Linked DNA regions of Oleidesulfovibrio alaskensis DSM 16109. The protein of the gene in region 1 binds, or shares a complex with, the protein of each later gene. Links are inferred from orthologs where the notes say so. Each region holds a gene or a part of one and is shown on either strand. Other genes may lie near its edges. The genes, in order: H586_RS0111195 and H586_RS0109815.

Evidence for each region.
Region 2: the proteins of H586_RS0111195 (region 1) and H586_RS0109815 are in contact, whole or in part, in a crystal structure (PDB 5UE9), measured with the Lactococcus lactis proteins. The link is inferred for Oleidesulfovibrio alaskensis DSM 16109 from one-to-one orthologs. Residues at the interface, in WP_025017116.1 of Lactococcus lactis: Gly25, Phe27, Phe29, Glu32, Tyr33, Lys35, Tyr36, Lys48, Phe56, Thr60, Pro61, Arg62, Val63, Ala64, Glu65, Thr66, Ala67, Ser68, Gly69, Met70, Ile74, Gln77, Pro223, Glu251, Phe274, Ala275, Pro277, Phe278; in WP_023189152.1 of Lactococcus lactis: Leu4, Gln5, Ala47, Ser48, Met49, Leu50, Leu51, Arg52, Arg53, Met95, Leu98, Arg223, Met224, Ala225, Cys226, Ile228, Gly229, Ala230, Cys231, Tyr232, Ala233, Val235, Glu236, His237, Asn243, His244, Ala245, Lys247, Glu250.

Annotation. Positions count from the first base shown.
Region 1 is NZ_AXWQ01000018.1:10,868-26,222, forward strand. The notes cover bases 5,913-8,826. They hold H586_RS0111195 (dihydroorotate dehydrogenase), read right to left. Parts: upstream 7,876-8,826; coding sequence 6,949-7,875; downstream 5,913-6,948. Other genes in these bases: H586_RS0111185 (proline dehydrogenase family protein), read right to left, coding at 5,913-6,600; H586_RS0111200 (iron-sulfur cluster-binding protein), read right to left, coding at 7,886-8,704. In the rest of the region: H586_RS0111170 (universal stress protein), read right to left, coding at 1-742; H586_RS0111175 (iron-containing alcohol dehydrogenase), read left to right, coding at 1,083-2,243; H586_RS20970 (hypothetical protein), read left to right, coding at 2,664-3,395; more of H586_RS0111185, read right to left, coding at 3,589-5,912; H586_RS0111205 (peptidase U32 family protein), read left to right, coding at 9,191-11,167; H586_RS0111210 (ADP-ribosylglycohydrolase family protein), read right to left, coding at 11,279-12,184; H586_RS0111215 (hypothetical protein), read right to left, coding at 12,336-12,833; ribosome biogenesis GTPase Der, read left to right, coding at 13,211-14,578; H586_RS0111225 (M14 family metallopeptidase), read right to left, coding at 14,683-15,355.
Region 2 is NZ_AXWQ01000014.1:122,359-137,798, reverse strand. The notes cover bases 4,436-7,434. They hold H586_RS0109815 (FAD/NAD(P)-binding protein), read right to left. Parts: upstream 6,357-7,434; coding sequence 5,514-6,356; downstream 4,436-5,513. Other genes in these bases: H586_RS0109805 (4Fe-4S dicluster domain-containing protein), read right to left, coding at 7,428-7,434; H586_RS0109810 (4Fe-4S dicluster domain-containing protein), read right to left, coding at 6,349-7,428; H586_RS0109820 (ferritin-like domain-containing protein), read right to left, coding at 5,028-5,495; H586_RS20100 (HNH endonuclease), read right to left, coding at 4,436-4,851. Outside these bases: H586_RS0109840 (glutamate synthase-related protein), read left to right, coding at 1-1,080; H586_RS18855 (YibE/F family protein), read right to left, coding at 1,346-2,533; H586_RS0109830 (alkaline phosphatase), read right to left, coding at 2,625-4,109; more of H586_RS20100, read right to left, coding at 4,240-4,435; more of H586_RS0109805, read right to left, coding at 7,435-8,399; H586_RS0109800 (hydrogenase iron-sulfur subunit), read right to left, coding at 8,396-8,905; H586_RS0109795 (CoB--CoM heterodisulfide reductase iron-sulfur subunit A family protein), read right to left, coding at 8,872-10,854; H586_RS0109790 (CoB--CoM heterodisulfide reductase iron-sulfur subunit B family protein), read right to left, coding at 10,873-11,772; H586_RS0109785 (4Fe-4S dicluster domain-containing protein), read right to left, coding at 11,769-12,383; H586_RS20650 (hypothetical protein), read left to right, coding at 12,659-12,838; H586_RS0109775 (DMT family transporter), read right to left, coding at 13,028-13,981; H586_RS0109760 (SLC13 family permease), read right to left, coding at 14,157-15,440.

The DNA.
Region 1 (15,355 bases):
GCGCCGCAATGCCCTGCCCTTCCATGATCTGCCTGCACTGTTTGAACAGCATGCCGCTGTCTGTCAGGCCGCACGGCGTTGCACGGCAGACGCGCAGCAGCGTGAATTTGTGGGGGCTGTCACTGCCCAGCAGGCTGGCGATATGATGTACCGCGTTGAACGCCGAGGCGGAGCCGTCCACACAGATGAGCACTTCCTTTGAATCACGCGCCTGCGGCGGACAGAGCCACAGCGGCACCACGCACGACTGTTTGACCATTTCACTGGTGATGTCCGGAGTGCCTTCCAGCATGTTTTCCAGCCATGTGCGGCCGCGGTTGCCCAGCACAATGGCCGCATGGCCTCCTGTAGTGCCCTGATGCAGGATGTCCCAGTCCATGGAGACGGAATCAGGCACGGCGCACAGCCGGATGCGCTGTTCGTGTACTCCGGCCTGCAGCAGCATGGTTCTGGCCTGCTCCAGACTTTCATTGCCCAGGGCCAGATGGCGGTGGAACTCTTTTTCGTCCATGCCTGCCTCGCCCATGACAAGCCCGTAAGGGCCGATGCTTTTATAGCGTCTGGGCGGGGCCACATACAGCAGTGTAATGCCGATGGACGGCGAATCGTGCAGAAAGCGGGCAGCAAACTCCGCCGCATGCAGCTGGGCAGGCGTTTCGCTGACGGTCACCAGCACGTCTCGTCTGGGGACCGGTGGTATGGGCGGTATGGTGCGTCCGCCGGATGGCTGTGATACACGCATGATTCACACTCCGTAACAGGTACTGGCGTCATGTGCCGGTATCACGCTCCCCGAAGCAGGGGGCGTAACATGCCGGTATTTACGCGATATGTGACTATACGGATACTCAACGGAAAAGCAAACCCTGTCGCAGGCTGATTCATGGCAGGCAGCCCTGCGCCGTGTCAGCGTATCTCCGGAGGGTGCGGGCATATGTTATGCGCGGGACGGGTGACGGGGCGCAGCCGATAGGATACAGTGGAGCGTTATCGTATAAATGTTCCGGCATGGGCCGCTGGACGGGCCGTATGTGTCCGGCTGTGTCGTGCTGTCAGGCCGGTTTTCACAGGAGGTTTTCAGCATGCTTGATTTTGATTTCCACAACCCTACCCGCATTGTTTTCGGCAAAGACAGACTGGCGGAGCTTGATACGCTGGTTCCTGCCGGTGCCACTGTGCTTGTTCTGTACGGCGGGGGCAGTGTCCGCCGGTTCGGCACGCTGGACAAGGTGCGGGCTGCCCTTGAAAACGGCAGAACCGTTCACGAGTTCGGCGGCATTGAACCCAACCCGCGGTACGAAACACTGCTGAAGGCGGTGGAAAAGGTCCGCAGTGAAGGTGTGGATTTTCTGCTGGCTGTGGGGGGCGGTTCCGTAATGGACGGGACAAAGTTTGTGTCGCTGGCATCGGTGCATGACGGTGATCCTGAGTCGCTGCTGTACCACGGCTTTGCCGGTGTGCCCGCCGCAAAAGCTCTGCCGCTGGGATGCGTGGTAACGCTGCCCGCCACCGGTTCTGAAATGAACATGGGAGGAGTTATCAGCAAGGGTGACGGAAAGTTCCCCGTACTCTGCCCGCTTACCTTCCCGAAGTTTTCGATTCTTGATCCCACGCTTACCTACTCGCTGCCTGCCAGACAGGTGGCAAACGGAGTGGTGGACACCTTTGTCCATGTTATGGAGCAGTATCTCACCTTTCCCGTGGAAGGACGCTTTCAGGACAGAACCTCGGAAGGCATCCTGCTGACCCTTATTGAAATCGGACGTTACACCATTGATCACCCCGAAGATTATGATGCCCGTGCGAACCTTGTATGGTGCGCAACCATGGGGTTGAACGGCCTTATCGGTTCCGGCGTGCCGCAGGACTGGGCAACCCATATGATCGGGCACGAGATTACGTCTCTTTACGGGCTTGATCACGGCCAGACGCTGGCCATCATTCTGCCTGCCCTGATGGATGTGCGCCGCGATGCCAAACGCGAAAAGCTGCTGCAGTATGCCGAGCGCATCTGGAACATCACCGGAGGCACAGACGATGAGCGCATTGATGCCGCCATTGCCCGGACAAGAGCCTTCTTTGAGTCTCTGGGCGTTAAAACCAGACTTTCCGACCATAAGCTCGGCGTTGAGCATTTCGACGCTGTAATCAAGGGTCTGGAAGCAAAAGGCCTGACAGCTATGTCCGAGCGCGGCGACCAGACGCTGGAAGTAAGCCGGAACGTTCTGAAGGCTGCCCTGTAGCGTCCATCGGACAGGATGATTACGCATAGTAAACAGCCCGCCGGCCATGTGGCCGGCGGGCTGTTTTTTTGTCCTTATGGGGCTTTTTTCACAGCTATTGTTGTGTGCACAGTTGCTCGGTTGCACCTGTCGAATAGGAATAAAAAGGGTTGTCGGATGCTGCCCCTTTATTTGGCATTGAAAATAATTTTTGTTATCAACTCCAGAATAGAATCAAAGCTATTGCCAATGTGAGGGTGCGTTGAAAGTTGAGGAAATGGCCGCTCAGAGTGCATGTTGCGGGGCAAAAGATGGTTTGGGCGAAGATGGAACCAGCGTGTTTTATGTCGATAACTAAACAGCTTATGGTAAAGGTACAGAACATGTGCTGTTGCTGTTTCTGATACAAAAATCAATCTTTCACGGGAACTTCATATAATTATGTCAAATGTCCTGTTGGCTTTATTGTCATTTGTTGTTCCGGGGGCAGGTCAGATAGTTAAGGGAAAAGTGTCTAAGGCCCTGATTCTGGCATCAGGCAGCTCAGCCGGTTATTTTGTTTTGAACGCTGCCGTGGCACTAAGCAATGACCGGTACTTGGCGCTGGTCGTTTTTGTAGTGCTGCTGGATACTGCCATCCGCTTATACTCCGCTGTTGACGCAGCGCGTCTGAATAAAGCTGCAGATGCGAAAGGTAGTGCAGGGAAATGGTCAAGGCTGGCGCTTGTTGCGGGGCTTGCAGCGGCAACTCTCGGACCGGGCAGAGAATTTCCTGCGGGTAGATTACATGCATTTTCCATAGCCTCCGGCAGTACGATGTTGTCGCCAGAGCTTGAGGCAGGAACAGCGCTATTGGGCGTCCCGTATCAATACTGGGAGCAAGAGCCTGTCAAAGGTGATTTTGTGATAATTGAGCAAAAAACAACAGGCCCTTTTAGCAAGAGTCCTTTTATATTACAGGTTCATGGCGTTGCGGGCGAAAAATGCCCTGCGTCTGTCTGCACGCGCTCAGGAACGTTTGCTGACGCAGGCGATGGTTACCTGATACCCAAGGGGCACTATGTTGTCGGTGCCCGTAATCCGCAAAACTTTCAGACTCTCGTTTCTGAAAAGGAAATAACGGCAAAAGCCGGATACGTGTACTGGCCCCTGAACAAGATGCGCAAGCTGTGATCTGATGGCAGCTGGCTGCGCCGTATACAGGCTGCAGTATGCGGGCAACCTTCGCAGATATAAACTCCGGCAAGGCTGCCGGCATGCACAGGCATGATTGTCTTGATAGGTTTGTAAGGTTTCCGACTGATAAAAAAAAGGCTCCTTTTCAGGAGCCTTTCATGTTTGTTTTTCTTACCGGATCGTACCCGCGTTATACAATCCAGTCGTCGTCTTCTTCGATGGGGGTGAATCCGCGGCGCATGGTGTTTTCCGTCACTACGCGCGGGTCCATGAACTGCAGCAGGTAGTCGGGGCCGCCGGTCTTTGAGCCGACACCGGAAAGCTTGAAGCCGCCGAATGCCTGCCGTTCCACCAGCGCGCCGGTGCTGCCCTTGTTCAGGTACAGGTTGCCCACGCGGAATTCTTTGCGGGCTTTTTCGAGATGTTCCGGACTGCGCGAGAACACGCCGCCGGTCAGGGCAAACCGGGTGCCGTTGGCGATTTCCAGCGCTTCTTCAAAGGTGGAGGCCCGCATGACGCCGAGCACGGGACCGAATATTTCTTCCTGCGCTATGCGGCTGTCGGGAGTAATGTCGGCAACCACGGTAAGCGGCACATAGCAGCCACGCGCGGGAATATCGTCGCGCGAAACCAGTATGGTGCCTTCTTCTCTGGCTATTTCAATGTATCTGCCGACGTTTTTCTGCAGCGAGGCATCGGCCAGCGGGCCCATGTAGTTTGCCGGATCTTCTGCCGGTCCTATCTTCAGGTCGTTGCAGGCTTCGACCAGCCGCTTCACAAAGCGGTCGTATATGGGGTCCAGCACGATGACCCGCGAGCAGGCGGAGCACTTCTGCCCCTGAAAGCCGAATGCCGAATAAATGACCTGCAGCACGGCCTCGTCAAGGTCGGCATCGTCATCAATGATAATGGCGTTTTTACCGCCCATTTCGGCGATGACGCGTTTGCAGTGGTGTTGTCCGGGCTGTACAACGGCCGCTTTTTCCTGAATGCGCAGGCCTACTTCCATGGATCCGGTAAAGCAGATCATGTTGATTGCGGGGTGTTCGACAAGATAATCGCCCATGACCGAGCTGCGTCCGGGGCAGTAGTTGAATACGCCGTCGGGCAGTCCTGCTTCGCGGAAGACCTCTGTCAGGTTGTAGCCGATGCGCGCGGCAATGCCGGATGGTTTGTAAATGACCGGATTGCCCGTCACTATGGCCGCAGAAGCCATGCCGATGGAGATGGCAAAGGGAAAGTTCCACGGCGAGATGACGGCGGCAATGCCTTTGGGCTGGTAGAACAGGTGGTTGTGTTCGCCGGGGGCGCGGCCCATGCGGCGGGGCCTGCCCAGCCGGAGCATTTCGCGGGCATAGTATTCCATAAAGTCTATGCCTTCGCCCACATCGTGGTATGCCTGATCCCACTGTTTGCCCACTTCAAGAATCTGCCATGCGGACAGCCTGTAGGCGCTTCTGCGTGCGGCGTCCGCGGCCTTGAACAGGTAGTTGGCGCGGTCTTCGGGTGACACATCGCGCCAGATGTGAAACGCCCTGCCCGCCGCCTCGATGGCCGCATCGATTTCCGCTATGCCCGCCTGACATACATCGGCGAGTTTTTCATCGGGGTCGGCCGGATTGGTCGTTGGCATGGTGTCCTGCGTGAACACTTCTTTACCGCCGATGAACAGAGGCACGGTGCCGCCTGCGGCGGCGCGTACCTCGGCTATGGCCCGCGGAAAGGCGGCCCGCTGTTCGGGTATGGTGAAGTCTATCATGGGATCATTGCGGAACGGCGGAATGCCTCCCGTGCCGGAAGGCTCCACCGGTGCCGGACGGGCTGCCAGCTCGCGCTGCAGGGTCAGCTCCGGATTTTCAAGCAGCCGCTCCATGTCGGTGCCGTCGGCAAAGCTCTGTCGCAGAAATGATTCGTTGGCTGTGTTTTCCAGCAGGCGGCGCACCAGATATGCCATGCCCGGAATAAGCTCGCCGTAGGGGCAGTACAGCCGCACCCTGCCCGCCACATTCAGCAGGCCTTTGCGGACCGGTTCGGCCATGCCGTACAACACCTGAAATTCGTATCGTGTTTCGGGCACGCCCAGCTGGCGGGCTGTTTCCATGGTGGCGGCAATGGTGCGGATATTGTGCGAACCGCAGGCGAAGTAGCAGATGTCGCTGTTTTCAAGAATGGTGCGGGCCATGCGTTCAAAACACATGTCGGACTGTGGTTTGTGCACCCATACGGGAATGTCCCAGCCGTTCTGTTTGGCTATGACGGTTTCGGCGTCCCAGTAAGCGCCCTTAACCAGCCGGATGGCAATGGGCAGCTTTTCGGTGCGGGCCCAGTGCAGCAGGTCGGCAAGATCTTTTTCCGATTCACGCAGATAGGCCTGCAGCACGATGGAAAGATGCGGATAATGACGGAATTCCGGCTCGCTGCGCAGTCTGCGGTACAGTTCAAGCGTCATTTCCTTGTATTTCAGCGCTTCCATGTCAATGCACAGAAAGCCGTTCATTTCTACAACCTTGCGGTACACGGGCACAAGGCGCTTCATGATGCCCTGCACCGAGCCTTCTATATCCACTGGTTTGGCCTGTGAATACAGTGCGGAAGGCTTGATGGATACGTTGACTCTGGGGGTGCAGCCCCAGTCTGTGTCCGTGTCCGGTCCGGGACCTTTCAGGGGCGACCATTTGTCCTGTTCTCTGGCCAGCGCGTCAAGCACCTCCAGATAGCCGTCGCGATAGGCGTCGGCCTCTTCCTCGTTCACAGTCGCTTCGCCCAGCAGGTCCACGGTAAAGGCAAAACCGTCTTTGCGCAGTTTGGCTATGGATTTGACGGCTTCTTTGGCGTTCTGGCCGATGATGAACTGCCGGCCCATGTTTTCAATGTTGGAGCGGATGGTTTTTTCCATCAGCATGGCGGTCAGTTTGCCGCCTATGCCGGCTTTTCCGGCTCCCCATTTGAGCACTGCGGGCACGTCGCCGCCTTCGGCGAAGTATTCGCGGATATGCCGCGAAAGAGATTCCGAGGTGTTCAGATACGGGAAAACGTCGACAAACCGGAAAAGCTGGACTTTGAAGTCTTCATTTTTCATGGCCCAGTCCATGACTTTGCCGGTCCACCATCCCTTGTTGAAGATGGACGGAGCTTCGCCGCTGATGCTGGTGAAAAATTCTTTTCCGCGCGAGACAATTTTTTCGTCTGGCATGGTTTCCATGCGGTCCTCCTCGGAAGCGGTAAGGTGTGAGTGATTCGAGTGAACGGCTCTCCCGTCATGCCGCGTTGCAACGCGGCATTTTTATTGATTTTGTGAAGTTGTACGTGTTCGCACTATTCAAGGCAAGTATGTTTGTACAAAAATGGTCAGTCGTTGCAGTTGGTGCGTGCCGTGCAACAGTTTGAAAACGTTCTGCCTTTCCTGCGCTCAGAGCCGGTGCAAAAAAAAGCCGGAAAGGAAATCCTTTCCGGCCTGATGGCGGTGTTGTGCCGTGCCGCTGTGATAACATGCCGCAATGCCGCAGAATGAACGGCGTTCCGGGCTGCTTTCCGGTAGTTTTCCGAAAACTTATCTGATGTCCAGCGAGCCTCTGAAGTCATCCCAGCTGGTGATGCCCAGCGTATCCACCAGCTGCTGCAGTTCATCCACCAGCCGGAAGGCGCAGTCGGGGCGCATGAAGTTGGCGGTGCCTATCTGTACGGCGTGTGCGCCCACCAGCATGAATTCCAGTATGTCTTCTGCCGTGGTGGCTCCGCCGATGCCGATGACCGGAATGCTGACAGAGCGGGCGGCCTGCCATACGCAGCGCAGGGCCACGGGTTTGATGGCAGGGCCGGAAAGTCCGCCGATGACATTGGCCAGCAGAGGCTTGCGGCTGCGGATGTCCACGGCCATGCCGCTCAGCGTGTTGATGCACGAAAGCATGTCCGCCCCGCTGTCTTCCACTGCACGGGCAATTTCGGCAATGTCGGTGACATTGGGCGACAGTTTGACGATGACGGGCTTGGTGCCGGAACGGCGTTTTACGGCGCCGGTCACCCGGGCGGCCTGTCTTGCATCCTGTCCGAAGAGTATGCCCCCTTCACTTACGTTGGGGCACGAGATGTTCACTTCAATGGCGGCAATGCCTTCTTCGGCGGCAAGTATGCCGGCCAGTTCGGCAAATTCGTCAGGGTCGCAGGCATACAGGTTGGCGATGACGGGTGTTTCCTGCCAGGGCAGCTGCGGCAGCTTCTGCGTGATGAAGTTTTCGACGCCGGAGTTCTGCAGCCCCACGGCGTTCAGCATGCCGCATGCGGTTTCGGCGATGCGCGGCATGGGGTTGCCGGCACGGGCTTTAAGCGACAGACCTTTGACCACTATGCCGCCCAGACGGGCAAGGTCGCCGTAGGGGGCAAATTCGACACCGTAGCCGAATGTGCCGGAGGCCGTCATGACGGGGTTTTTCAGCTCAAGGCCGTGCAGGCCGCTGGGTATGGTGACATGCAAATCCACGACAGCGCTCCTATGCTTTATCCAGGTCTACCTGATCGGCCCAGAAAACCGGACCGTTGTTGCAGACCTGCGCTTTGCCCGCCTGCGTGTGGTGCAGGTGGTGTTTTTCCGTCGTGCTGGTGACGCATCCCAGACATCCGCCCACGCCGCAGGCCATGCGGGTTTCCAGCGAAAGCTGGCAGCGCGCGCCGTATTGCAGGGCAAAACGCTGTACCGTGCGCAGAAACGGAGTGGGGCCGCAGGCCAGTACCAGCCCGTCCTGTTCCGCGTATTCGGCGATGCGTTTTTCCAGACGCTCGATGAATCGCAGCAGGTCGTCGGGGCATTCTTCCTGATGGTTGTCGGCCATGATTTTTTCGTTGATGCTTTCAAACGGATAGCATCCGAGAGGCATCCGGTGGCCGAATTCCATCCACAGGTTCCACGGTTTGGGGTGCGTGTGGGCATAACCGATAAAGGGAGCGATACCAATGCCGCCGGCCAGCATGAGCGTGGGCGTTTCAGGCTCCACCGCAAAGCTGTTGCCCAGAGGCCCCCAGACCACAACGGTGTCGCCCGCTTTCAGGTCTGCCAGTCTGCGGGTGCCGCGGCCCACTGCCTGAAAGAACAGAACCAGATCGCGGCTGCTGACGCGGCAGATGGAAAAGGGACGGGCCCACAGCATGTCCAGCGCCCATCCCTGAGGGCGTATCATGACAAACTGGCCGGGTTTCCAGCTTTTCCAGCGGGGTTTTTCAAGGCGCAGAGCGTAAAACTGCGCATCTCCCGAAACCTGTCCGAAGGGGACAGTATCCAGCACCTTGAGTTCGGTGCATTGCTGTTCGCTCATTTCAAATTCCTCGTATTTCTTAGCCGCGCGCACTTTGGCGCAGGCATGGCTCCCTATTGTCTAGGGCAGGAGGTTGAGCGGGTCAACACTATCTTGCCAAAGAGCGGCGATGGCGCGTTCTTCTGCGCGGCGGGCCGCGCAGAGTGGGCGGCAAAGGCAGGTAAGCGGAGATTTACATGCGGCGCGGCTGCAAACTCATAGTGTTTTCATCGGCGCATGACAAGAGGAACCCGCCGGTGTTCCGATTTGCAGCGCTGCCGGATTTTTTTTGCGGGCGGCACCCCGTGGCGGAATCATTGCTGTTGCATCTGGGCCCGACTATGGTTAGATGCAGGGTTGCAGGCGGAACTGTGCCGGGGTGCTGGTCTGTCTGCCGCGTGCCGTGTATCTGACGGAACTCCTTTCAGACATGGCCGTCCGGCTGCCTTGCCGCGCAGAGTGCGCTGGTGCGGCCGTATTCCTTCCGCCCCGCAACGGAATCTGATCATGAAAAAATTACCCGAAATACTTGCCCCTGCAGGCGATACGCAGTCTTTTCTTGCGGCACTGGCCGCCGGCGCCGACGCCGTGTACGTGGGCATGAAGCATTTTTCCGCCCGTATGCAGGCCGACAACTTTTCCGTCAAGGAACTGGCCCGCATGGTTGAACTGGCAAGGCGCGAAGACCGCAAAGTTTACATAGCGCTCAACTCCATGCTTAAACCGACCGACCCTGCCGCGGCGGGACGGCTCATACGGCGGCTTGCGCGCGGTGTGCAGCCCCATGCGCTTATCATGCAGGACCTCGGCGCCGTGGAGATGGCCAGACAGGCGGGATTTGAAGGTGAAATTCACCTTTCGACACTGGCCAACATAACGCACCCTGCAGCGTTGCACGCTGCCCGCCGCATGGGGGCGGACCGTGTCATTCTGCCGCGCGAGCTGGATATAGACGAGGTGCGCCAGTGTAACGACGCCTGTCCCGAAGGGCTTGATCTGGAGCTTTTTGTGCACGGGGCCCTGTGCTACTGCGTTTCGGGCCGCTGCTACTGGTCCAGTTACATGGGGGGCAAGTCGGGGCTTCGGGGACGCTGTGTGCAGCCCTGCCGCCGTGTGTACAAGCAGAAGAGCCGCGAGGGGCGGTATTTCTCGTGCCTCGACCTCTCGCTGGACGTGCTGGCCCGCAACCTGCTGGACATGGAAAATCTGTCGTCGTGGAAGATAGAAGGGCGCAAGAAAGGCCCCCACTATGTTTTTTACACTGTCACGGCATACCGCATGCTGCGCGACAATCCGGGCGATCCTTCGGTACGCAAGCAGGCAGAAGACCTGCTGAAGCAGGCGCTCAGCCGTCCCACTACCCATGCCCGTTTTCTGCCGCAGCGCCAGCATCCGGTGACGGCCCCCAACGATTCGACCAGTTCCGGCATGCTTGTGGGCAAACTGGCGCGCGATAAAAAGGGTGCGCTGGAGTTCAAGCCCCGTATGGAGCTGCAGCCGCAGGACTTTCTGCGTGTCGGGTTCGAGGATGATCCGTGGCACCGCACTGTGCGCGTGACCCGCAGAGTGCCCAAGGGCGGGGCATTTACTCTGCCCCATGCCAAGGGGCGGCCGCCCGCGGCGGGAACTCCCGTATTTCTGATCGACCGGCGCGAGAAAGACCTTGTGGACCTGCTGCGCCGCTGGGAAGGCCGTCTGGCCGACGTGCGCGGCGGCAGCGAGACCTCCGTGGATTTCGAACCGGTGCTGCCGGCACGTCTGGACAAGCCGGGCAAAGGGTTTACCGTGCTGCTGCACGGCAGTATTCCCAAAGGCAGGCGCGGCGGACGCGAAGGCGGCGTGGTGGACGGACTGTGGCTGTCTCCCCGCACAGCCGAAGTGTCGCGGACGCTGGTCTCACGGTATTCGTGGTGGCTGCCGCCCGTGATCTGGCCCAACGAGGAAGACCAGTGGAAACGCCTTATCACGCAGGTGCTGCGCAACGGCGCCCGTCATTTTGTACTGGGAGCCCCGTGGCAGATGGAGCTTTTTCCGGAAAATGCCAAAATAGCGCCTGTGGCCGGTCCTTTCTGCAACGTGGCCAACCCCGCCGCTCTGGCCGTGCTGGAGCGCATGGGGTTCCGCGGGGCCATAGTCAGCCCCGAGCTGTCGGGCGAAGAAGTGCTTTCTCTGCCGTCCATGAGTCCCCTGCCCCTCGGGGTGGTGCTTTCGGGCTACTGGCCCATGGGGGTCACGCGTAATCCGCTGCAGCCGCTCAAACAGGGCGAACCCTTCCTCAGTCCCAAGCGTGAACCTTTCTGGGCGCGCCGCTACGGGCAGAATACGTGGATTTTCCCGGGGTGGCCGCTGGATATCACCGCTCATCAGGATGAACTGAAGGCAGCGGGGTATACGATCTTTGTTCATATGAAAGAGCAGCCGCCGCGCGAAGTGCCTGAGCCGTCGCGCAGCAGTTCCTTCAACTGGGATCTGACGCTGCTTTGATGCGTACAGCAAAGACCGGACGGGTATCCGTCCGGTCTTTTTGTATGCAGAGTCCGCAGCGTGTCTTTGCAGCCGGTACGGGCCGGCAGCGGGACAGGTATAAACCTGCATTCAGCGCCACAGTCTGGTGAAGCATTCTTCCACGGCATTTCTGCTGCGCAGTCCGGAAAGCCAGTGTACGGGTATCCAGTCCTGCCCGTGGCGCGCCCCCAGCAGCATGCCCAGAGCAAGACCTCTGGCACAGGAATCCCCGCCGCCCATGACATTTTCCACCAGCGCTTCGGCCGGTGCGTTTTCATACCGGACGGCCAGATGCACCACGCTCATGAACGCGCCCTTCATGCCGCATGCCTGCCCGAAGCGTGATACCGCTTCGCATCCTTCCAGAGCGGCGTGCATGTCGGCAAATGCCAGCCAGTCCTGTGCGGGCAGCTGCGCATAATCAGCCCCGGCAGCCGTGGCGAGCGCCTGCGGAACGTTCTGCCCCTGCAGCAGGGCGTGTGCGGCGCGCGCCATAAATTCCGCACCGTCGGCAACCAGCACGGAGCCGTGAGTCATCAGGCATTGTGCGCGGGCGGCAGCCGCCAGTCTGTCCTCATGGTCTCCCAGTACGGCAAGCAGAGGTGCGACCCGTGACGCGCCGGAAAAATCGGAAGTCACGGCGCCGGTTTTGTCCGGAGGCAGTCCTTCTGTAAACCGTGTCAGCGCATCGCGCGATGCCCTGTCCATATACCCGTTGTAATGCACCATCATCTGCTGCCATCTGGCGGCAAAACGTGCCAGCGAAAAATCGCCGGTTTCCGCCACAGCTTCAAGCAGCAGCAGGGTCTGGTCGCCGTAGTGCGACAGGTCGCCCGCTTCTTTGCCCGCATGGTGGGTGTTCAGGCGCGGGGCAAGCAGTCTGTCCACTCTGCCCAGTTCGCGCGTAATGCGTTCCCGGTCATATTCCCAGTGTGCGCCCAGCGCCAGCGAATCAGCCACAAATGAGGCCAGAATGGCCGAACGGATTTTGCTCATACAGCCCTCCTTGGTCAGAGCCGGTCTGTATTTTTACCTACGGTAAGCCAACAGACAGGCTTTGGCTATGTGCAGAAGGCGTAACTGCGGCAATAAAAAAGGCGGCACCCCGCAGGGTGCCGCCGGAAAGACGCAAAAAACCGTCAGAAAGCTACTGCACAGTACAGGTTTCCTTGGCTGAACGCACGAGGGTGTCTTTCATTTCAGCCACATAGTCTTTTACTTTGTCAGACTTTTTCCATTCCTCGAACATGCTTTTCCATGTGCTGAATTCCATGAAGGATTTGTCCAGCTGCTCTTCGTGCGACTGCACCCAGATGTTAAAGAGCTGCATTTCCAGCTGGAAGACGGAGCTGTCAAAAACTCGCGCCGCCAGATCATTGCGCATGGTGCGGCCTTCCAGACTGGTGGCCACAAAGGTGCAGACGGCGTTGCGCGACGATTCAAAGGTGATTTCTTTATTGTTCAGAAGCTCCAGCATGCCGGCCAGATGAGCATAATCCTTGGTGATATGCTCTTCCGCCTGTTCCGGAACACGGATAAGCAGAGCGGAATCTTCTTCTTCGTTGATAAAATAAAAGCGAAGCCAGTTTTCAAACATCATGACTTCGACAATCTGGTTAAGGGCCTTGCCGAATTCCGTGGACATGAGAACTCCTCGATTCCTGATCTGGCGCGGATTGCGCGTGTGCAGACTATGGACACTCAGCAGGGCGGCGTCAAGTCCAAAATTTCACAAAGTCCGCAGAGCCTGCAGTGCAGTGTTCCGCCGGCGGATACGGCGCCGCCGTCACCCGGCACGGAAAGCCGCAAACACGGAAGAATGCGATATAACGTACCCCGCGGACTTGGACAACTGCCCGGCTTTTGCTATGAATAGTGCTTGCATGTGAGTCGGCTTTGCGGTAATGGGCTTCTCCCTTGCGGCCTTTGCAGGGGATTCCCGCCGCGGTCGCCCGCAATCACATGGCAGGCCTGCCGGTCTGCTGCATACGCGCAAGGCTCTGCCTCGCACCGGAAAATATCATGTTACCCAAGATAGCTCTCATCGGTCGCCCCAACGTGGGCAAATCCACCCTTTTCAACAGGCTGATCCGCAGCAACAGAGCCATAACCCATGACCGTCCCGGAGTAACCCGTGACCGCATGGAAGGCTATGTGAAAGTGGGAGACCGGAAGTTCATCATTATTGACACCGGCGGCATAACGCTGGACGAACACGCTGCCGTGGCGGAAGGGCCGGACGAACTGCGCGGGTTCGAGGCGGAGATTCTGCGCCAGACGGAAGAGGCCATTGCCGATTCCGTGGCCTTGTGCCTGGTTGTGGACGGACGCGAGGGGCTGACTCCCTTTGACGAAAGTCTGGCCGCGTATGTGCGCAAATCGGGCAAGCCCGTGCTGCTGGCCGTCAACAAGGTGGACGGCGAAGAAATGGCCGACCTGTACATGGCCGAATTCCATACGCTGGGCTTTCCGGTCATCCCGCTTTCCGGCGCTCACGGATTCAATGTGCGGGAATTCAGCGGCGAGTTGTTTGATCTGCTGCCTCCCGAAGACGAAGACGCCCCGCAGGAAGAAGAGGAACGCCCCCTCAAACTGGCCATGCTGGGCCGCCCCAATGCGGGCAAGTCTTCGCTGGTCAACGCCCTGAGCGGCAGCCGCCGCATGATTGTTTCCGATGTGGCGGGCACCACCCGCGACAGCGTGGATATTGCCGTGGAACTGGGCGGCAGGCGCTATGTTTTTGTGGATACGGCCGGAGTGCGCCGTCGGGCAAAGATTCAGGACCCTGTGGAACGGTACAGCGTCAACTCTTCGCTCAAGTCGACAACCAAGGCCGATGTGACGCTGGTGGTGCTGGATGCGGTGGAAGGTCTGACACAGCAGGACAAGCGTCTCATTGATCTGCTGGACGAGCGCAAGACGCCGTTCATGCTGGTGATCAACAAAATTGACCTTGTGCCCCGGGATGGCCTGACCGCGTTGAAGCGTCTGTACGATGATGCCCTGACATTCTGCAAGCATGTGCCCATCATGTACATTTCTGCGCGCAGCGGCCGCGGAGTGGACAAGCTGCTGCCCATGGCCCGTAAAATTAACAAGGAATGTTATGTGCGCGTGGGTACGGGGCTGCTGAACCGGACACTTACGGAAGCCGTCACCCGTCACCAGCCGCCGGTGGTCAAACGGGTGCGTCCCAAATTCTTTTATCTGACACAGGCGGAAACCAACCCGCCGACGTTTGTGTTTTTTGTCAACGACCATGAGCGTATTCAGGAGTCGTATGCGCGGTATCTGGAAAAATTCATGCGGAAACGGTTTGAAATCGAGCATGCCCCCATGCGGGTGCGTTTCCGGTCGAGCCACACCAAAAACCGTGACAGAAAAAAATAGGCACTCTGCCCTGCCCGTATACTGAACGGCGCCGGATTCCACAGGAATCCGGCGCCGTTTTTGTCTGTCCGGTACATGATGCCGCCGTGCTGGCGGCATGGCCATCAGCGGCCTGCCTGATCGGCTTTTTTTTCCGTTCCGGCGGCGTTCATGGCGTCGGGTGCTTCCATGGCCAGCTGCTGGCGTGACTGCGGTCCGCCGAAGTTCATTATGAGCATGCCGGCAAAGGCATCATCGCGGCCCTGCCGCAGCCGGTATACTTCAACCCTGTACAGCGATTCTCCGGTGTCCAGCGAAAAGCCCGGCATAAAGTCTTCCCGCCGTACGGACAGCCCTGCCTCGTCGTCCACGCCGTCTCTGGTCATGCCGATAATGTTTACCCGGTACCCTGCCAGCGGGCGCACGGCGAACACCTTGTTCACCGAAACGATGTCGCCGGGACTTGCGGCAACGGTGCGGCCGTCTATGTCCAGCGTCACGCTGTGCAGTGTATCGTCGAAATCAAAATACTGCGGTCTTATGGCGGTGAGTCTGCGGTTGCCGTAGTACACGTCAAAGGACCCGCTCTGCGGCAGCAGCGTGACCAGCGGGCGCAGGGGCGAAAAGGTTACCGGACGGTCTTTGCGCATGGGCACATAGTTGACCGCGCGGCGTATGTCGTCCAGCGGCAGTGTGATGCGGCCGTCATACAGGCGCATGGCTACGTCGCGTTCTATGGCGGCGTATACCCCGCCTTTGGTCAGCGGAAAGTGCCGCCGGAACTGTATGCCCATCTGG
Region 2 (15,440 bases), on another replicon or contig:
GGCTACGGCGCCATCATCGTTCAGATGAACGTGGAAGATACCCGTAACGGCGTGGCCGAATACATCGCCGAAAAATACGGCGACAAAGTCATTCTTGAGCTGAAGTGGGGACAGGGAGCCAAAGACATCGGCGGTGAAATCATCGTTGAAAGCCTTGATTACGCTCTGTTCCTGCAGGAGCGCGGTTACCTTGTGGACCCCGACCCCTCCCGTGCGGAAGTTCAGGAATCTTTCAAGTCCGGCGCCATCAAGGGTTTTGCCCGTCACAGCCGTCTGGGCTACACCAACCTCGGCACGTGGGAGCAGGTTCGTGAAAACTTCATGAACTCCGTTGACTACCTGCGCAAGCTCGGATTCAAACGTCTTTCTCTTAAAACCGGTTCGTACGGCATGCAGGCTCTGGCCATGTCCATCAAGCTTGCCACCGAAGCCCGTCTCGACCTGCTGACCATCGACGGTTCCGGCGGCGGTACCGGCATGAGCCCCTGGGACATGATGGAAACCTGGGGTGTCCCCTCCATCCTGCTGCATGCAAAAGCCTATGAATATGCTTCGATGCTGGCAGCCAAGGGTGAACGTGTTGTAGACATGTCGTTTGCCGGTGGTTTTGCCAAATCCAGCCAGATTTTCAAGGCGCTGGCACTGGGCGCACCGTATACCAAACTTATCTGCATGGGCCGCGCCATGATGATACCCGGCTTCCTCGGCTCCAACATAGAAGGCGTACTGCGCCCCGAACGCCGTGAAGCCGTATGCGGCAACTGGGACAAACTGCCCCGCACGGTGACGGACTTCGGCACCACCCCCGAGCAGATTTTTGCCGGATGGTATGACGTGCAGTCCAAGGTGGGCAAAGACGAAATGAAAAACATTCCGTTCGGCGCCGTGGCCATGTGGTCCATGGTCGACAAACTGGGTGCCGGCCTGCAGCAGCTGATGGCAGGTGCGCGCAAGTTTGAACTTTCCTGCATTTCGCGCGAAGACATTGCGGCCTGCAACCGCGAAACAGAAAAGGAAACGAGAATTCCTTTCATCACCGACGTGCAGGACGAATTTGCCAAAGCCATTCTGCGCAGCTAAGGACTGACAGCTCAGTCCGCTTTCCATACCAGACAAGGGGCGCATCCTTCGGGATGCGCCCCTTTTTCAGCATTACAGGCTGCAGTATGCCATACGGCCGGGCGGAACACAGCAGACTACCGGACAAAGGCAGGTCATTGTCGCCGACAGCCTGCACGGCAGAACGACAGAAGCCATGCAGTACATGCCGCAGACAAAACAACTGCCGGACAGCAGCCCTGCCCATGCCCGAAAGATAAGGACATCATAGCCGTTCAGCAGGGCATCAGCTATGGGGCTGCAGCGGAGCCGGCGGCACCGGTACCACCGCAGCTTTTCTGCTGCACACGGCAGACCGCACCGGAACACGCGTATAGATAAAAGCACCTGCCAGCGCTGTAAACGGCGCCACCAGCACCAGCCCGAGACTGCCCACCAGAGTTTTAACAACCTCGGCTGACACGTAAATCATGTTGAACATGTTGGCCAGCGGCACTCCCTGAGCCATGAATGCCATAAGTAACGTGACAAAACCACCTGAATAGGCCAGCAGCAAGGTGGTGGTCATGGTCCCCACAACAGCGCGGCCCACGCGTATGCCTGAAATAAAAGCTTCTGCCGTGCTGATGGAAGGATGACGCGAAACAACCTCGTGCTGACTTGCGGCCACATCCATGGCCAGATCCATTACCGCACCCGAAGCGGCAACAAAAACAGCCCCCACATAAATACCTGTAATGTCCAGATGAGCGTATCCGGCATAGAGCATGGTCTCTGCAAAGGGCATAACGGCACCGTGCAGCTTCAGCGCACCGGCCGCCCATACTGCCAGCAGAGAACTGGCCCCGACCCCCAGCATGGCGCCCAGAAAGGCCGTCACCCCCAACCGGCTGATACCGGCCACCAGAAACACAATAACCGCCGTCAGCACCGCCACAACGCCGAAAGCCAGCGGCACCGGGGCAACCCCTTTGAGCAGCAGCGGCACAAACAGCTTCCATAATACAAGACCGGTAAAAACAAAGCTCAGCAGCGCCTTGGCCCCTGTCCATCCGCCGAAAGCCAGCAACAGCAGGCCGAACACGCACAGCAGCGCGCCCTGCAGCCCCAGCCGGTAATGATCCTGCGCCACCACGGTGTCCACACTGCCGTCCTTCCTGTGTGTTATCACCAGCAGGGCTGTGTCTCCGGCAGAAAAAACTTTGTCCAGATCCATCCTTCCCTGCAACTGATTGAGCACGGTAAACCGCTGCCCGCCATATGGCCCGTCCAGCGCTTCAACCTCCAGAGCCTGATACCCCACCTTGATAAGTGTGTGCTGCTGCAGCCCGCCGGAATCCTGAGACAGCACCCTGCCCCTGCACCGTATGGCCGATGTGTCCATACGCGCATCAAATCCCGTGGGCAGCATCCACAACACACAGGACAACACGGCAAACAACAGCACCATGGCCCCGTCAAGTCTGCTGCGCATAGCGTTCTCTCCACATAAGCCGCGCACGGCATGTAAAACAGCGGCGCAGCCCGCAGGCCGCGCCGCCCTTGTTTCTGCAACAGTCAGATGATCAGTTGGCCGCCACATAGACATGGGGCTTCACACCCATGGCCGTCATGATCTTTTTGGCAATGGCCGTCTGGTGATACGATCCGCCGAAAAGGTCCGCACCGCGGCCCACGGCGGTTGTTCCCACGGGAACCGCTGTATGCGAGAAGGATGTCCACGCCAGCCCGGCCTTGTTATTGAGCAGGTGGGTTATAGTGACAATGAGAGGATCGTATCCGCCGTACAGGTTGACGGAAACAGGATCGTTCAGCTTCATGGAATCGCCCGCCACAGACTTGACGAACGCATCCTGCAGCTGGGCAAGCTCGTGGGGCTGCACATACATGGGGTCTGCATGGTCGCCTGCAAACTGCAGCCCGAAGTAATGTGTGATGGTGGGCTTCAGGTCATTGAACGCCAGCGAACCCTGATGCTCTTTTTTAAACAGCTTCAGCACATCATCGGCAAAATACTGAAACGAGACATACTGTTTTTTCAGCACGTCAAAATCAGACTCATATGCCGTACCGGCAAATCCCAGAGTCATGCCGCCGCATTCGTGGTCGCCCGTCACAACAATCAGGGTCTCGTCGGGATGCTTTTTGTAAAATCTGACAGCCTCGGCCACGGCCTCGTCAAAGGCCACAGTATCCATAATGGCTGCTTTGGCATCGTTGGCATGGCAGGCCCAGTCAATTTTACCTCCCTCAACCATCATAAAAAAGCCCTTGCTGTTATCCAGCAGGTCTATGCCCTTGGCGGTGAATTCTGCCAGAGTGATATCTTTGCCCGGGCGGCTGTCCATGGCATAGGGCAGCGCACCGGAATCCTGCAGCCAGCTGTTGTACGCAAACACCTTTCCGTCTTTGCGGTTCAGCTTCAAAAACTCGTCGCGGTCCGTCACCACTTTGTATCCGGCGTTTTTAATGGCATCCATGGCATTGCCGCGCGGTTCCACGCCTTTACGCTTGCCCGCGGGGTCCTTGATGCCTCCACCGGCAAAATAGTCAAATCCGGACGAAGCCAGTGCATGGTCGATGTAATGGTACAGGTTGCGGCTTTCCTCGTGAGCGTAGAACGCAGCCGGAGTTGCATGATCAATGGAGACAGAAGAAACAATGCCCACTTTCATGCCCTTTTCACGGGCCATTTCGGCAATGGTCTTCACTTTTGTCTTGTCCGGCGCCATACCTATCATGCCCACATCTGTCAGCTGACCGGTACTCATGGCCGTGGCCGCAGCAGCGGAATCCACAATGAACCTGTTGGCGGCGGGGGTGGTGGTTATGCCGTGCACCGGAAAAGAATCGAGAACCAGCTGACGGCCTGTAAACGCTTCTGTGGCCTGCTTTTGCGGCAGGCCCATGCCGTCACCGATAAACAGAAAAACATATTTTGCGGGTTTCTTTGCAAAAGACTCTGCCGCGGCTGCGCTGTGCGCGCAGACCAGCAGCGTCATCAGCATACAGACAACACTTACGGAACGCTGAAAACAAGACGGACGCATGTGAATTCTCCTTGCCTGACAACAAATAAAAAAAAACGGCACTGCCGCATTGGCTGGCAAGGATATGTCCCCGGAAGGTGACAACAGAATGACAGTACGGCTAAGATTGCACTACATCAAAGCCGTTCCCTCAGCGCGACGATGATAATGCACATACCGGCGGCTTGATGCCGTAATGAAACTGCCTGTGGCAGTTGGGGCACAGCGCCATGCAGTTGGCCGGAGTATCCGCGCCGCCCTCTGCCAGCGGCCGGACGTGATGCACCTCAAGATAAGGCAGGTTGTCTGCACGGCTGACAAACGGTGCGGGGGCCCCGCAGCATTCGCAGAAGCCACCGGCACGCAGCAGCACTCTGGCAGCGACCACGGGACTGCGCCGGAAGACAGCCTGTTCGCGCACGGTCATGCCAGGCGGGCAAAGAGTTTCCGCCGCATCATCGCCGGGGTCTGTATCCGCAGCCTGCTGCAGCTGCCTGATGGCAAGGCGCACATCTTCATCGGGCCACTGCACGGATTCCGGTTCAAAAGCCCGCACAGCAAAACCGGCCTCTGCCAGTCCGGCGCGTGCGTCACGGGTGTTGAAGCTGCCCGCGCTACCTTGTCCCGTGGCCATGGCCCATATGGCCTTGGCCGGATACAGGCTGCCCCGATGTACCAGATACCAGCGTCTGGGCGTTTTATAAAACGCAGGGCGCACCCCGCGTGCAAAGTCATCAATGGCCCGCAGTATGGCCTGTTTCATACTATTCTTCTCCGGATTTGACGGCCACGGCCGGCAGTGATGCATCCGCGGCGGAAGCATGGGGCATATGCATAAAAACGCCCCGCGGTATAATGCCGCGGGGCGTCGTTCATCTGACAAAAAGCGCGCCGCGCAGAACCGCAGCAAGATTGCGGCGGTGCGGCGCACCATGACGTCTATTTGCGCAGCATTGCCATAAGCTGCTTCAGATGCTTGCGCTCTTCGGCGATGCACGCGTCGATATGCCTGCCTTCAGCTTCGGGCACAAAGTCACGCATTTCGGCAAAGAACAGCATGGTATCCTTTTCAAACTGCATGGCGATGCGCAGAGCAGTTTCACGGCCGAGCTGCTCTGCCGGAACAGCGTCGGGACGGAACAGGGCATGGCTGTCCAACAGCGAGCGCATATACATGAGGTAGTCAGCCTCATCGGCCCATGCGGGCAGTTCCACAGGGGCAATGCGTTCACCCATGGCTTTGAATATGGCACGGTGGGCCATTTCCTCTTCCATCAGCCAGTGAAACAGCCTGCGGGCTTCTTCATCTTCCGAAGCCGCAGCAAGGCGGCGGTAGAAGTCTTCGCCGCGGATTTCAATTTCCTCCGCAGCGCGCACGATGTCGCCGGCTTTAAACAGGTCCGCCATGATGCCTCCTTCAAGGGGCTAGAGTTCGTTAGGCAAGTCCTTCAGGTCAGAGTAACGGAAAACCGGTCCGTCGACACAGACATACTTTGTGCCGATGTTGCACCGGCCGCACAGTCCGACGCCGCACTTCATGCGTTTTTCAAGAGTGGTGATGATCTGTTCATCCCCGAATTCAAGCTTTTTCAACGCCTGCAGGGTGAATTTGATCATGATGGGCGGGCCGCAGGTTACGGCCACGCAGTTTTCCGGCGCGGGGTTCAGTTCCAGCAACACATTGGGAATCAGCCCGACACGACGCGTGGCGGATTCTTCCCAGCCTTCGGCAGGTGCGTCCACAGTAAGCACCACGTCCAGATCATCCCGCGCCATCCACTCTTCCACGTCGTACTTGAAGCTCAGATCAACGGGAGAGCGCGCGCCGTACAGCAGAGTGATCTTACCGTAGTCGGCGCGATTGTCCAGCATATAGACCAGCAGTGTGCGCAACGGAGCCATACCTATGCCCCCCGCAACAAACACCACGTCTTTTCCTTTCATTTCATCCACGGGAAACCAGTTGCCCAGCGGCGCACGCACGCCCACGGTATCACCGGCTTTCAGCTGATGCAGGCGGCTTGTCACTTCGCCCACCTTCATTACGCTGAACTGCAGATAATCCATGCGCGTGGGCGAAGAGTTGATGACAAACGTCGATTCACCCACGCCGAATATGGAAAGCTGCCCCACCTGACCGGGCATGAAGGAAAACGACTCCATCAGGCTTTCGTCGTTGAAGCGGACACGAAAGGTCTTGATGTTGGGCGTTTCTTCCACAACCTCCAAAACAGTTGCCAGAGCAGGCAGGCTGGGGTTGTTATGCATCGGCTTTCTCCTCGGCTTCTTCAGGGACTGCGTTATGATTCTGTGCGGCCTGCACCACGGCGCGGATATCCAGCGAGACAGGGCAGCTTTTGATGCAGCGGCCGCACCCGCAGCAGGCTATCAGCCCTTCGTGCAGTTCGGGGTAATAGGCAAACTTATGGCCCATGCGGTTGCGCAGGCGGTGAGCCTTGGTGGGTCTGGGGTTGTGCCCGCTGCCTTCCAGCGTGAACTCGAACGACATGCAGGTATCCCAGGTGCGCAGACGTTTGCCCTGCAGACCAGACTGTTCATCGGTCATGTTAAAGCAGTAGCAGGTGGGACAAAGGTAGGTACAGGCGCCGCAGCTTATGCATATGGCTGCCTGTTCATTCCAGAAGTCCATATCGTCGAACCGCTCCAGCAGCTTGCGGGGCGCGTCTGAATAGTCATGGGCTTCGCCCAGCTGACCGCGGGTGCGGCTGATGACGGCACCGGCCTCGTCCATGCGTGCCTGCGAGGCAGACTCAAAGTCGCCTTCCGCCAGCAGCTCACGGCCTCTTTCCGTCACTCCTTCAGCCACATAACCGCCCTCTACGGGCACCAGCAGCACGTCGGAACCTTCGGAATCATCCGGCCCGCTGCCCACGCTGTGGCAGAAGCAGGTACTCTCGGCGCTGGTACAGGCCACGGTAACATACAGGGTGTTTTCGCGGCGGCTTACGTAGTACGGGTCGCGCATGGTGTCGCAGTTGTACACACGGTCAAGAATAAGCTGCCCGCGGGCGCCGCAGGGACGTCCTCCCACCACCACAGCCTTCTGTGTGGGCAGGACTTCGCGCACCTGCACTTTCACCCTGTCCAGATTTTCGGGATCCTTGTCGTACTTAAAGCGCAGCAAAGTTTCCGTCTGCGGAAAAACCCCTTCCTTCGGAGCCCGCACGGGCATCTTGTCCAGCAGCGCCTTGCGCCCGGGCACATAAGGGCGGAACGTCACCGTGCCGCAGTCGTCCATGGGCACCAGTACGGCGCGGTCGCGTGAAAGTGCGTCGAGCCACGCGGTCATCTTGTCATGGCTGATGAATTGTCTGCTCATTACCAGCCTCGCTCGTTAATGGTCTCTTCCTCTACCTGATAGGTAAGCAGAGGGGGCGTGGCATCGGGGTCGGTACCGCTTTCGTAGGCAAAAAGCTCCCTGACCACTCCGTTCATGGAGCGGCGCAGCAGCATAAGCGGGATATCCAGCGGACAGGCGCGTTCACATTCACCGCACTCCACACAGCGCCCTGTCAGGTGCATCACATGGATCATCTGGAACATGAAGTTCTCCGCGGTGCTGGATTCCTGCGTAAGCCAGTGCGGATTGCGCGACGTGGCAATGCAGTGGTCCCGGCATACGCACATGGGGCAGGTGTTGCGGCAGGCGTAACAACGCACACAGCGCCGCATCTGCTCCTGCCAGAAAGCAAAACGCTCGGACAACGGCAGTTTTTCAAACTCTTCCAGTGTGGGATGCTTTGCGGGCACTGCGCCCTCTTCCACACGGGCTCCGGCAAAATGATCGGCATCTATGGCGTTATGATACCGGCAGGTTTCACATTTACCGCTGCGTATCTCTGCAAACGGCAGTTCCACCTTGGTATCCGGCGCCGAAAGCACAACCTTGTCGCCGGCAAACTCCACGCTGCCGATTCCGGTACAGCCCTGTGCTCCGGCTTCCAGCTTCTGCAGGCTTACTATGCCGTTGCAGCCGAAGCCGAACATGACCACTCTGTCGCGGGGGATGAGCTTTTCCTGCACCAGCTGTATGACCGCACGCGAATCACAGCCTTTGACCACAAGGCCCACCTTTTTATCGTTTCCGGCCCCGCGCAGCAGACCCGGCAGATAGGTGGCAAGGCTGTGCACGCACAGCGGGTTGAGCACAAGCCGCTCAAGATCTTTTTCGGTACGGATAAACAAAGGCCGCATGTGCAGGGCGTCAAAGCCCTGCTCCCAGCCCAGAACCATGTCGAGTTCCGGCAGGGCGGCGCGTATCTGTTCTTTCAATTCCTGCAGCACGCTCATGAGCGCACCTCCTTGAGATGGCAGGGGCATCCCTGACCGGCCTGCACCGCACGCTCGATGTCGGCCAGTTCGGCATAGCCGTTTCCGCCTGTCATTCTGGGCGCGGGGCCGAGATCATGTATGCGGCTGGTGAATGTTGTCACCACATGCTGCCAGCGCTGCCCTTCGGAAGCGGACACCCATGTGTACTCGAACCGGGCAGGATCGATACCGGTGACCGGCAAAAACTGCTTGAGCATTTCAAGCCGCCTGCGGGCATAATAGTTGCCCGCTGCATAATGGCAGTCACGGGGGTGACAGCCCGATACAAGCACGCCGTCAGCACCGCTGATAAGCGCGCGTACAATAAACAACGGATCAATGCGGCCGGAGCAGGGAACACGGACAATGCGCAGGTCGGTGGGCTGCACAAAACGGCCCACACCCGCGGTATCCGCCCCCCCGTAGGAGCACCAGTTGCAAAGAAAGCCGACTATTCGAAGCTCTCGTCCATCAGGGGCGGACATAAGGCATTAACCTCCGCAAGAATCTGGTTGTCTGTGAAATGCTGCAGCTGAATGGCCCCGTGCGGACAGGTTGCCGTGCAAATGCCGCAGCCCTGACACACGGTTTCCAGCACGTCCGCCTTCACATTGCCTGCACGGTCCTGCGTTTCACGCACCGCGCCGAAAGGACATGTCATGGCGCACTTCATGCAGCCCACGCAGCGCGCCGTATCAACCTTGGCAACCTGCGGGTCCGACTCAAGCATTTCACGCGAGAACAGTGTCAGCACCTTGGAAGCCGCGGCACTGCCCTGTCCCACTGATGTGGGAATATCCTTGGCGCCCTGACAGGCTCCGGCCAGATACACACCGGCGGTGTTGGTTTCCACGGGTTTCAGCTTGGGGTGCGACTCCATGAAAAAGCCGTACTGATCGTAGGAAATACGCAGTTTTTCGGCCAGCTGAGGCGCACCATGAGCAGCCTCAACCCCCACTGCCAGCACCACAAGGTCGGCTTCAACCTCTACCTGCGTGCCTGCCAGCGTGTCGGCACCGCGTACCACCAGCTTGTCGCCGCGCGGGAAAATCATGGAAACACGGCCGCGCACATACTGCACGTCGTACTGTTCCTGAGCGCGCCGCGTAAACTCGTCGTATCCTTTGCCGGGGGCGCGGATATCCATGTAAAAAACATAGGAGTTGGAATCGGGGATGTGGTCTTTGGTCAGCACCGCCTGTTTGGCGGTATACATGCAGCAGAATCCGCTGCAGTAGGGTCTGCCCACGGCGGGGTCGCGCGACCCCACGCACTGGATGAAAACCACTTCCTTGGGTTCCCTGCCGTCCGAAGGACGCTTGATGTGGCCGCCGGTGGGGCCGGAGGCATTCATCAGGCGTTCGTACTGCAGCGATGTGATGACATCGGGGTATTTTCCGGCGCCGTACTGGCCGTACACCGTGTAGTCAAAAAGATCGTACCCCGTGGCCGCCACAATGGCGCCCACTTTTTCGGTGACCACGGTCTCCTGCTGCTCGAAATCGATGCAGCCCATGGGGCAGAACTTTTCACACACGCCGCATTTTTTACCCTGCAGCTTGCGGCAGTAGTCGGGATCGATGGAAGCCTTTTTGGGAATGGCCTGCGGAAAGGGTATATTGATGGCCGTGGTTGTGGCCACCCCTTCGTTAAAGCGGTCGAAGCTTTTTTTGCTGGGGCATTTTTCCATGCACAGGCCGCAACCGGTACATTTGGACCAGTCAACATAGGTCTGCCTGCGGCGGATTTTGACCTCAAAGTTACCCACATAGCCGCTTATCTCGTCCACTTCGGCAGCGGCGTACAGCGTGATGTTGGGATGCTGAGCCACGTCCACCATCTTGGGACCGAGAATGCAGGACGAACAGTCCACAGTGGGAAACGTCTTGTCCAGCTTGGCCATTTTGCCGCCTATGCTGGGTTCGCGCTCCACCATGATCACTTCTATGCCTGCATCGGCACAGTCCAGCGCGGCCTGAATGCCCGCCACGCCGCCGCCGATGACCAGCGCTCTGCGGGTCACCTCGAAGTGCTTGGGCGTAAGGGGAGCGTTATGGCGCAGCTTTTCCACGGCCATACGTATCAGGTCCGAGGCCTTGACCGTGTTGCGTCTGATATCTTTGCCGATCCACGAAACATGTTCGCGGATGTTTGCCATTTCCAGCATGTAGCGGTTCAGCCCGGCACGCTCCAGCGCGCGCCGGAAGGTGGGTTCGTGCATGCGGGGCGAACAGGAAGCCACCACCACGCCGTCCAGATTATGCTCGGCAATGGACTGCACTATACCCTCCTGCCCCGGTTCGGAACAGGCGTACATGGTATCGGTGGAATACACCACATCGGGGAACATCCGTGCCGTCTCCGCAACCGAAGGACAGTCGACGGTGGCGGCGATGTTGCTCCCGCAGTGGCAGACGAAAACGCCTATGCGCATGGTTTCATCTCCTTGGCGTTAGAGCACGCCTGCCGCGCGGAGGCAGGGGCCGGGGTCCACAACCAGCTTGGCAAGGCCCACGTCCGCCGGTGCAAGACCGAAGGAAAGCCCCATCAGCTGGGTAAAATAAAACACAGGCAGTGCGTGCCGCGAACCGCGGGCCGCATTCACCTGTCCCTGACGCATGTCAAGGTTCATCTGGCAGAGAGGACAGGCAGCCACCACGGCATCGGCACCGCAGTCCGCCGCGGCGTCCAGCAGGCGCCCCGAAAGTTCGGAAACAATATCGCGGCGCGGCATGCCGAATGCCGCTCCGCAGCATTCAACCTTCAGCGGAAAAGGCACCACCTCGGCCCCGCAGGCTTCCATCAGCCTGTCCATGGCCATGGGGTGTTCGGGGTCGTCAAACTGCATCAGACCGGGGGGCCGGTTCATAATGCAGCCGTAATAGCAGGCCACCTTCAGGCCGCTCAGGGGCTTGCGCACCTTTTCCTGCACAGCCTGCGCACCCACTTCTTCCGCCAGTATCTGCAGGGTCGAACGCACGTCGACATCCGCTCCCGTTTCAACATCGGCATCAGCGGCACCGTCATGCAGCAATGCCGAAACCTGACTGCGGAATTCCGCATCTTCCATTTTATGCGCAGCAGTGCGCAGGTTGGAAAGACAGCTGGGACAGGGGGTGGTCACCACGCTGTGGCCCGCCGTGGCGGCAATGGCCAGATTGCGCGCCGACAATGCTGCCGAAAGCACATGGTTGACCGTGTGTGCGGGTGTGGAACCGCAGCAGCTCCAGTCAGGCAGTTCTTCCAGCCGCACGCCCAGTGCGCGGAAAACGGCCTGAGTCGACTTTTCGTACTCGGCAGACGTGCCGCCGCCCGAACAGCCCGGATAATACGCTACAGTGGCAAGACTCATCGGCTGCCTCCCTTGCTCTCAGCGGCAGGGCCGGCGGCGGAAACAGCCTGCCGGTCTTCCTGCTGCCGCTCGCGGAAACGGCGGAATATGGCCGCCACATGACCGGCACCCTGAATGGTATGCGGCCGGAACCCGATCTTGCCCTTGGGCAGCACCGTGGGAGCAAGATCATAATCGGTCCAGAAACGGCCGGTCTTCAGCACATAGTTGACCAGCATACCCATTTCGTAGACACGGCCATGCCGCTCCACCGATGCCAGAAAAGCATCGCCGAAGCTTTTGACAGCGCCTTCGGTGGCGTATCCTGCTTCTCGCGCCATATGGCGCAGCACGTCGACCACGCGGGCCACATCAATGTTATTGGGACAACGTGTGGTGCACGACTGACAGCTGGCGCACAGCCACAGCGAACGGCACCGCAACACTTCGTCTCTTCTGCCCATTTGCACCAGACGCATGATCCTGCTGACAGGAATGTCGTACACAAAGGTATACGGACATCCGGCCGTACAGTTACCGCACTGGTAACATGTGGCCAGATTCTGCCCGCTGCGGCGGGCGACCTCTGCGGCAAACGCGGCATCCCGGGACTGTAAGGATATCACTTCCATAATATTCCCTGGACTATCCATTTATATGAACGAAAACGCCGGCACCGGTGTGCGGTGCCGGACCGTGAAACGCAGATATATATGCCGGAACAATGCCGTGCCGGACTTCGGCAGAGCCGCTACCGGCGCGGAACAAAGAAAAAAACGTATCCGGCGCAAAACAGGCGCGGAGCACATGCCCCATGCGGTGTACAGCCCTGTGTGTACATACTGCCCGGAAAAAACGCCGGGCGGACAGAACGCGGAGCGCACCGCTGCGTCCGCGGCGATGATGCATGGCTGACATGATGCGTACCGTACCATATGCCGGAGCAAAGGACAGCAATTCCACCGGCGCCGAACCTGTCCATGCAGCGGACAACACCTTGCCTTCTCCTGCTTTTCCGCCCACCGGCAACAGAGTGCGGGGGCTTGCCGCCCGGACTCCGCAACCGCCGGCCCCGGGCAGATACTGAAATAAACTACAGGATTCACGCATACGCCATATCCCGCCTGCGGAGCAAGCAAGTTTTTCCCCCCATACGGTTCCTGCGGGCATGCCGGTCAGAACCGCACGGACAGACATATACCGGACCATCAGAAAAAGCACGTACAACCCCCGGCGCCGCAGGTCAATACTCGCCGCAGCTGCTGCCGCACTGTGCTCAGTCTCCGGCGGCACCTTCCGCGGCACATGCCTTCTGCGCATGTGCCTCTCCTTCCTTTTTTCCGGTGTTCAGCTCGCCCGATCCCGACGCCCCCGCCAGCAGCACCCCCGCCAGCACCAGCCCCACCCCCGCATACTGGGCGGACGAAAGCCGCTCGCCCAGAAAAATATAGGCGAACACCAGCGTGGATACCGGAATAAGGTTGGCGAACTGAATGACCACCGCGGCTTTTATGCGTGTAAGCGCGTAGTTGATGACAAAATAGACAAGAAACGTGATGCCCAGCCCCAGATACAGAAGCGACCCCGCAACCTGAGGACTGAACAGCACATGTGCAGGCGGCAGCGGCTGCATGAGCGCCCCGGGCACAAACAGCACCGTGGCGCCGAAAACCTGTACTCCGGCAAGGTACATATAATGATAGCGTGCGCACAGATGCTTGACGCTGAGGGCATAACAGGTTGACGCCAGCACGGCGCAGAAAATAAATAAGTTGCCCAGCAGCGGTGCGGGTGCCTGATCGCCCGCCGTTGCCAGAGCAGATACCACGACCACCCCGCATACCGCGCACACTATGCCCGCCAGACACCGCCGCCCGATTTTTTCACGGTACACAGCAAAGGCCCCCAGCGCCACGGTAAGAGGCACACAGGCGACAATCATGCCTCCCTGCGAGGCCGATGTGTAACGCAGCCCCAGAGTCTCGAACGTGAACAGCAGAAACGGTTCGCAAAGCGCAAGCAGAAGCAGCACCTTCCAGTCCCCCTTGCGGTAGCACGGAGAAGGAATCCGCTTCCACAGCAGCAGGTACAGCAGCGACGCCAGTATAACCCTGCCCAGCAGGATATGCTCCAGCGCCAGATGCTCCTGCACCACCTTGAGCACGATGAATCCGCCGCCCCAGACGATATGAACCACGGCCAGCGCCGCAAGAATCATTCTATAAGACATGATGAAGGTTCCTGATATCCTGTTGAATGAACCACTGCGGACACGGGTGAAGACCGGCGGAAAAGCCGCGCTGCTGTTCCGTGCCGCCCTGCGGAATGTTATGAAAAATGTATGAAACCTACCGGCAGGACGGCACATGCGGCGGCATGATACCGCCGCATGTGTCCGTGACCGGTCAGAAGGATATCCACTGCCAGTAGGTGGCGCCCACCACCCACACGGCGGCGGCTGCGCAGATCATGCGCACCGCCATGATGGCCACCAGATAGCGCATGCGCACATAGCCTGTGGCAAACATTATAAGCGCGGCGGCCAGTTCGTAAGGGAACAGAAACTGATCAAGGCCGTAGAAGAAGCTGTACAGCAGCGGCTTGATTTCCAGCCCGAGGCTGGTGGCTATCTCGGCCAGAGGAATACTGAGCGAGGTGGCCGCTGCCACGGGAGTAAGCGCAAAGTTAGCCAGAATACCGGTAAGATAGGCCAGCAGCGATGTGGCGGAAAGACTGTCCACAGTTTTGAGATACGGCACGATTTCTGCCGCCATAAGTGCCGGTATGCCCAGACTGCCCGCCACAATACCGATGGCCATGCAGCCCACGATAAAGAACAGGATGGAAAACTGGACTTTTTCGACATCTTCTTTTTTCAGCAGGCTGAAAAGCGGCGTGAATCCCAGCAGCACCACCCCCACAAAAGCGTAGTAGCCGGGCACACCGTGCAGGCGTTCTGTGGCAAAAGCGGCCAGCGCCAGCGCGGTAAGCAACAGGGTTTTGCTTTCTTCACGGCTCATACGGCCCATCTTGTGCAGTTCGTCATGCGCATGGCTGAGGCACTGCTGCATGTAGCGCCCCAGTTCGCGCGAGCCGAAAACATGCAGTATCCCCACGCAGGCTGCGGCCACCAGCAGCGAAAACGCCACGTTTTCCACAAAAAATCCCAGCCATTCGATGGGCACGCCCATTTCCTTGACCATAAGCAGCCCCACTATGCCCACGTTGTTGGGCAGATAGTTGGTGGCAGGCACAGTGGCGCCGAAAAAAGCAGCCATGATAAGCGTGGTGGACGCAACGGAGCCTTTTTCAAGCTTCATGCTGGCGCACATGCCCGAGGCTATGGTCATGAACAGAATGGTGACTGTGATGACATCGGGAATAATGGCTCCGATGACATACCCCGCAATGATCATGGCTATGTACAGCCGCACGGGCGTGGTGCCGATGCGCGTGATGGCCAGCAGAGCTATGCGGTTTGAAAGGCGGGTCCGCTCCATCAGCACACCGATGAGCATGCCGCACATGCACACCCAGGGAATGGGAGTTGTCCAGCCCACAAAGGCGAGGTCGGGTGAGCTGATCCCCGTCACCACATAGGCTGTCATCAGCAGTACGGCCGTGGCAAACATGGGCATCAGCTCAAAGGCGAATGCGGCAATGGCGAAAATGGTCTCGAACCAGTACAG